2 regions of the Listeria rocourtiae subsp. hofi genome follow, and region 2 is predicted to be linked to the other one. Evidence: a T-box and tRNA genes for the amino acid it is inferred to sense, from the RefSeq annotation. Region 2 holds a T-box; the other holds one or more tRNA genes.

Region 1 (3,429 bases), on a different contig from region 2:
GTGTGACAAGCAGGTTTGTAATCGTTTAAAAAGAGCAGAGGGGCAACTTCGTGGTGTTCAGAAAATGATAGAAGAAGGTAAAGAATGTCAAGAGGTTATCATGCAATTAAGCGCTGTGCGAGCAAGTGTAGATCGTATTATGGGCACAATTGTTGCTGAAAACTTGAAAAATTGTTTTGAAAATCCGGAGGAAAGTATAGAAAACCAAACAAAAAAATTGGAACAGGCTATACAATTAATTGTCAAGAGATAGGATCAATAAAGGGGTGCACATTAATCTAGGTTGATGATATAGCGCCCTTTTGGGTAAATAATAATACATTAATTTTTTACTTGCTCATCCGTGTATCAGGATTACGAGGAATAAAGATTGAGTGCTTCTTTTCTGGATTTATTTGATTGGCCCATAGTTTTACTGGCGAGATATAAAACAAATAACTTATGGTGGTATCGAGCACGCAATGGAAACCTTTATAGATGACGAATAATTGCTTCGTAATTTGAATCAGATCTTACCGATATAAAACAAGGCTATGCGCTTGGAATCCTTGTATGCAATTTCGCAATGTCCGAATTACTTGGAGAATTTTGATTGTATTTATATAAATTTATGTCACTTATTTATCAATTGATAAACGGATATATTATAAAAATTTATCAATAGTTCGAATCAGCGTACTAAAAATCAAAAAATTGGGGTATTTATTAAGTAACTAGACTAAATAAGGCCTTGTGCAACTTAAGGAGCTACAATTAGTCACCTTTCACTATCATTAATGGAATGGCAACCCTTTTTTGAACAAAAATTATAAGGTCTTGTCTAGCTAAATCTATAGTTCATAATTTAGCCTGTTATGCTAGTATTCTTAACGGATTTCGCGATGCGAAAACAGCCCTTCCTTATCAGCGGAAGCGAAAGAAGAAGGGGTCATTGGAGGCAAGAGAATTAGCGCTCTGTCTCGCGAAGCAGCCAGAGTGGACACATCAGGAAATAGCAGCGCATTTGCAGGTGTCCCGAGAGACGGTCATGAAATATATTAAACAGTATCATCTTCTGTACCTGCCGAAAAATAAAAAAGAAAAAAAGAAAATCGATCGAGACGCTTTGCATGCCTTTGTGGTGGCGCATCCAGAGTTATCGGTTTTAAAAGTGGCCAAGCATTTCGGCGTATCAGAAGCTACCATGAAAAAGAGGATGGAAAAATACCATATTCCTTACCGAACACCGAGAAATAATGGGTATCATTAGGGCTGTATTTTCTCGTAGGAGGGGATGTTTTTCCTTGTGTTTCGCTACCAATTAGTATAAAATTCAGAGTGTGGTACCAGTGAATGGGTATCGCTTCCTTTGAAGTAACTGTTTATACCAATGGACGGTTATTTCTTTTGTGTGGATTTGTAGCGCCGTTGGTTAGAGCAGACAGCTCATAACCGTCCGGTCGCAGGTTCGAGTCCTGCCAGATCCATTGTGACCACTAGTGTGTACAAGAAGCTCAATCGTAGAGAAATTCAAATCATTATAGTCAGAATATTGCAGAATGTCTGATTTGCTCGAAGCTGCTGGTTCTAACCCTATCTACCGTACAAAAATGTCAAATTCCGGCCGCTACCCCTACAAAAAATAGATGTTTCTTAGAAAAATAAAAACAGCCTAATAAACCATCGTTTTTGAGACACTTTCCTTATGTTACAAACAGATGACATGTGGGGAAATTTTGGCTAAAATTTTCATTGACCCCTAGTAATCAAATACATGGAACGTGTATCTCCAACTTCTATCCAACATGGAATAGGTGTAAATCACTTGTAGGAAAGGGATTTGTATTCCTTATCGATACAAATTCCCTTCTCGCGCTCGGTACCCCATATATTGAAGAAACTCGTTTTATAACATATTTGAACCGTTATCGTCGGAATATTGCGTAATGTCCGATTTGCTCAGAGATGCTGGTTCTACCCCTAATAGACAATAAACAAGACCTTTTCAACAAAAAAACACGTCGATTTCAGACGTGTCTATATATCTTAAGTTCTAGACATACTCTAAAAAAGAAAAAACGACAACTCCGGTAAGTGAGTCATCGCCTCTCGAGAAATAACAGCCAGTGAAAGCTATTAATATCCATAATAATACAGCTAGGGTGTTTTTGCAACCATAGGAAATGAATCTGGTAGGACTCGAACCTACGACCGGACGGTTATGAGCCGTCTGCTCTAACCAACTGAGCTACAGATCCACACAAAAGAAGCAACCGCCCATTGGTATAAACGGTTACTTCAAAGGAAGCGATACCCATTCACTGGTACCACAATCTGAATTTTATACTAAACGGCAGCGAAACACAAGGAAAAACATCCCCTTCCACAAGAAAAAACGGCCCTAATGCTCCCCTTTTTTTCTCGGTGTTCGGTAAGGAATATGGTATTTTTCCATCCTCTTTTTCATGGTAGCTTCTGATACGCCAAAATGCTTGGCCACTTTTAAAATAGATAAATCTGGATGCGCCACCACAAAGGCATGTAAAGCGTCTCGATCGATTTTCTTTTTTTCTTTTTTATTTTTCGGCATGTACAGAAGATGATACTGTTTAATATATTTCATGACCGTCTCTCGGGACACCTGCAAATGCGCTGCTATTTCCTGATGTGTCCATTCTGGGTGCTTTGCGAGACATAGCGCTAATTCTCTTGCCTCCAAAGCCCCCTTCTTCTTTCGCTTGCGATGATAAGGTAGGGCATGTTTTCGGATCAATCTCCCAACATACGACACCGATAGATGAAAATCATCCGCTATTTCTTGTTGCGTCTTATGTGGATACTTTTCCATATACGCGCTCATTTGTTGGATAACCCGCTCATCTACTTTACGCATGTCATCAATTGCAATATCGTAGGTAGCTATCAGTCTAAGAAATGTCTGTTTAGCGATGGGTTTCTCACTAGCATTTTCCATAATCCGAGACACCGTCGCATCTGGATTTTTCTTCACATAGACCTGAACAGCTTCCGCCAGCTTCTCCTCTTTCTGTTTTCTAAAAGCAAGACGCTCGTGATAAAGCATCTCATTTGTTTTGATGATAGTATCCATGCGATATCTTGTCATCTTAAATTTATTCGCTAGTTCCATCACCGATTTTTCAGGATGAGCACGGATATACGCTTCCATCCCAGCTGCTGTATCTGTATCATTTGTCATCCCGTTACTCCTTTATCACTTACTATAAGTACTCGATACTCATGAATCATCCATGTTGAATGCTTCTAAATACAATGTTAGTTCACTAGACTTCTTCTGTCAAAAAGTACATCACCAATATGACATATGTCAAAATCCATTTTCGGATATTTTGAGACGTGATTTCCATTCTTTTCTGACAGTGTCAAAAAGTATGCTTTTTGACACATTCCAGATACACAAAGAAAGGACAT
Region 2 (3,429 bases):
ATTGATCGACCTCACGTAAATCTTCATATGCAATGGCATCTGATGTTGCTGTGAAATCCGAAATATTTCCAAGCAAGAAACGCATCGTGTTACGAATTTTGCGATAAACTTCGGAAACTTGTTTTAGAATATTATCACTGATACGCACATCGGCCTGGTAATCGACAGACGCGACCCATAGGCGCACGATATCCGCACCAAGTTGATTGATAACTTTTCCTGGAAGCATCGTGTTCCCAAGTGATTTACTCATTTTACGACCATCACCGTCTAAAGCAAAACCGTGACTTAAAACGTTGCGATATGGTGCCTCACCGCTAATAGCAACACTAGTAGTCAATGAAGAGTTGAACCAACCGCGATATTGGTCAGATCCTTCCATATAAAGATCTGCTGGACGATTCAAATAAGGACGTGCTTCAAGAACTGCTTGGTGACTTGATCCTGAATCGAACCATACATCCATAATATCATTTTCTTTCGTAAATTCGCCGTTTGGACTACCTTCATGCGTAAATCCAGCTGGTAATAAGTCTTTTGCCTCGCGCTCAAACCAAATATCTGATCCATGCTCACGGAACAATTCTGAAATGTGATTAATTGTCTCATCTGTAATGATTGGTTCTCCATTCTCTGCATAGAAAATCGGCAGCGGTACACCCCAAACACGTTGGCGGGAAATAACCCAATCTCCGCGATCACGAACCATATTAAATAAACGTGTTTCGCCCCACGAAGGAGTCCAAGTAACACCTTGCACAGCGTCTAACAATTCTTGACGAAACTTGTTAATCGATGCAAACCATTGCGGTGTTGCACGGAAAATAACTGGTTTCTTCGTACGCCAATCATGTGGATACGAGTGCGTAATGAATTCCATTTTTAACAACGCGCCAACTTCTTCTAGCTTCTCCGTCACCATTTTATTCGCCGTATCATAAAATACACCTTCAAAACCAGGCGCTTCATCTGTAAACACACCACGATCATCAAGTGGTGCCAATGTCTCTAACTCATATTTTTGACCAATGATAAAGTCGTCTTCCCCGTGTCCAGGCGCCGTATGAACCGCACCGGTACCAGCTTCCGCCGTCGCATGTGCGCCGTTCATCACAAGCGAATCACGGTCATAGAATGGATGTTTCGTGATAACGCGATCTAACTCAGAACCACGCACTGTTTTTACAATTTCTGCGTTTTCCCAACCTAATGTTTCGCGAAGACTTGAGAAAAGCGCTTCTGCAACAACATATTTTTCACCATTAACAGTTGCTACAACGTATTCCAAATCTGGATTCACGGTAATTCCCATATTTGCAGGAATAGTCCACGGTGTCGTTGTCCAAATAACAATATTCGTACCGACATCCAATACACCTTTACCGTCTGTCACTTTGAACGCCACAAAAATGGAGGCAGACTTCTTATCTTGATATTCAATTTCAGCTTCAGCTAAGGCCGATTCACTAGACGGGGACCAATACACTGGTTTCTTCCCTTTATAGATATAACCTTTTTTCGCCATTTCGCCAAAAACTTTTACTTGTTCCGCTTCATATTCCGGTTGCAACGTGATGTAAGGATTAGCCCACTCGCCAGTCACGCCAAGACGTTTAAAACCAGCTCGTTGAATATCCACTTGTTTATACGCATATTCGGCGCAGAGCTTACGAAATTCAGCAACAGTCATCTCTTTACGTTTCACACCTTTATTCGCCAATGCTTGTTCGATTGGCAAGCCGTGTGTGTCCCAGCCAGGAACGTATGGTGAACGAAAGCCACTCATTGATTTTTGACGAACAATCATGTCCTTAATAACTTTATTCATCGCATGTCCCATGTGCAACTCGCCATTCGCGTACGGCGGTCCATCATGCAAAATAAACATTGGCTTATCCGCATTTTTTCGTTGAATTTCGTCGTATAAATCCATCTCTTCCCATTTTGCTTGCCATTCCGGCTCCTTATTCGGCAAATTTCCTCGCATTGGGAATTCTGTTTTCGGCATTAATAACGTATCTTTGTATTCCATCAGTTATTCTCCTTTATATAAAATAATTTCTCCGCCTTACTTCCAGTGCACTCAAACCTAGATAAAACGCAAAATAGACCCTCCCCTAAAAAGGGACGAGTCTATTAGTCGCGGTACCACCCTTGTTGACATCGACCTTGCATCTTTGCCCACTTCGTTCCATCGTTAACGCCGATATACGCTTCTTCCTAATCAGCACATAGCCTTTCAAAATCAGAGCTCCTGAGTGATTTCCACTTTCTGTCCTAATTACTGGTCTCTCACCATCACCAGCTCGCTTTAAAATAGAATCTATTTAGAAGAGTGTACTTATCTCAATTATAGCTTTTCTGCTTCATTTTCTTCTACGAATTCCTCTGGTTCAGCTGATTTCAATTCCGTTGCATCTACTTCATATTCCATCAGCTGCTTCCAATCATCACTCTTAATCAAATCCATTTGCGTCTCTACAAGTAAGCGCAGTCGTTCACGGAAGACCTTAGACTGACGTTTTAAATCCTCAATTTCAATCGCAACTTTACGAGCTTTTGATAGTGAATCACTCAAAATACGATCTGCATCTTTCTCCGCTTCACGCACAATTAACTTCGCTTCTTTATCCGCGTTATCAATCACTTGGTTTGCAGCTTCTTGCGCCACAATTAAGGATTTGTTCAGCGTCTCTTCGATATTGGTGAAATGCCCTAAGCGGTCATCTCTTGAAGATAGTGTCTCTTCTAAGCGTTTCTTTTCTTTAATCAGTTGTTCATAATCTTTAATAATTTGGTCGAGGAACTCGTTCACCTCATCCTCTTCATAACCTCTAAAACCACGGCTAAACTCTTTATTATGTATATCCAGCGGTGATAATGGCATGCTCAACACCTCCATATGGTCAAAACCTAACAAATTCTAGGCTAGCCCTTCTATTATACCATAAAACTTCATTCCTTATATACCTGTTCTTACTATAATAAAATTCTAACATTCTCGCAAGTATTATCTTCTCAAAAGCCAAAATTTTAACGTAAATAACCAATTTCTATCCGCATCTTATCTTTCTTCGTATGTCCATTTATTTCACCCAGCTTCACACGACCGTAACCGCGCGCTGAAATAATATCTAATTCTTCACATTCAAAATCTGGGTTCTCTACGGTTTTCCAATTTACTTTCACTAGCTTCCCTTGAACTAGTTGCTTCGCTTTTTGGCGAGAAATATTGTGCGCGGTTGCCACCACCAAATCCAGGCGTAAACTTGTAATCGTTGTCCCAATGTAATCCCAATCAAGACGCACTGGCAAAGCTTGGTCAAGATTCAGCTCTTCCAACATGATATTGACTTTCCCTATTTTATCAAGTTGCAAACCAATATAATCTTTCATCTCGCTCATCACAAAAAACTGCCAAAGCTCATT

The links. A T-box is a leader RNA that pairs with one kind of tRNA and senses whether it is charged. The one in region 2 lies ahead of ileS (isoleucine--tRNA ligase), so its partner is inferred to be a tRNA-Ile.
Region 1: it encodes a tRNA-Ile, which carries the amino acid that the T-box ahead of ileS (isoleucine--tRNA ligase) is inferred to sense. The anticodon was not compared.

Annotation. Positions count from the first base shown of each region.
Region 1 is NZ_CAUYTL010000043.1:18,378-21,806, forward strand. It holds gene R8925_RS14200 (metal-sensitive transcriptional regulator) at 1-253, shown strand, start outside; gene R8925_RS14205 (helix-turn-helix domain-containing protein) at 932-1,249, shown strand; tRNA gene R8925_RS14210 (tRNA-Met) at 1,393-1,466, shown strand; tRNA gene R8925_RS14215 (tRNA-Ile) at 2,164-2,237, opposite strand; gene R8925_RS14220 (IS630 transposase-related protein) at 2,381-3,196, opposite strand.
Region 2 is NZ_CAUYTL010000001.1:179,081-182,509, forward strand. It holds gene ileS (isoleucine--tRNA ligase) at 1-2,032, opposite strand, end outside; T-box leader at 2,121-2,363, opposite strand; gene R8925_RS00910 (DivIVA domain-containing protein) at 2,351-2,887, opposite strand; gene R8925_RS00915 (YlmH family RNA-binding protein) at 3,034-3,429, opposite strand, start outside.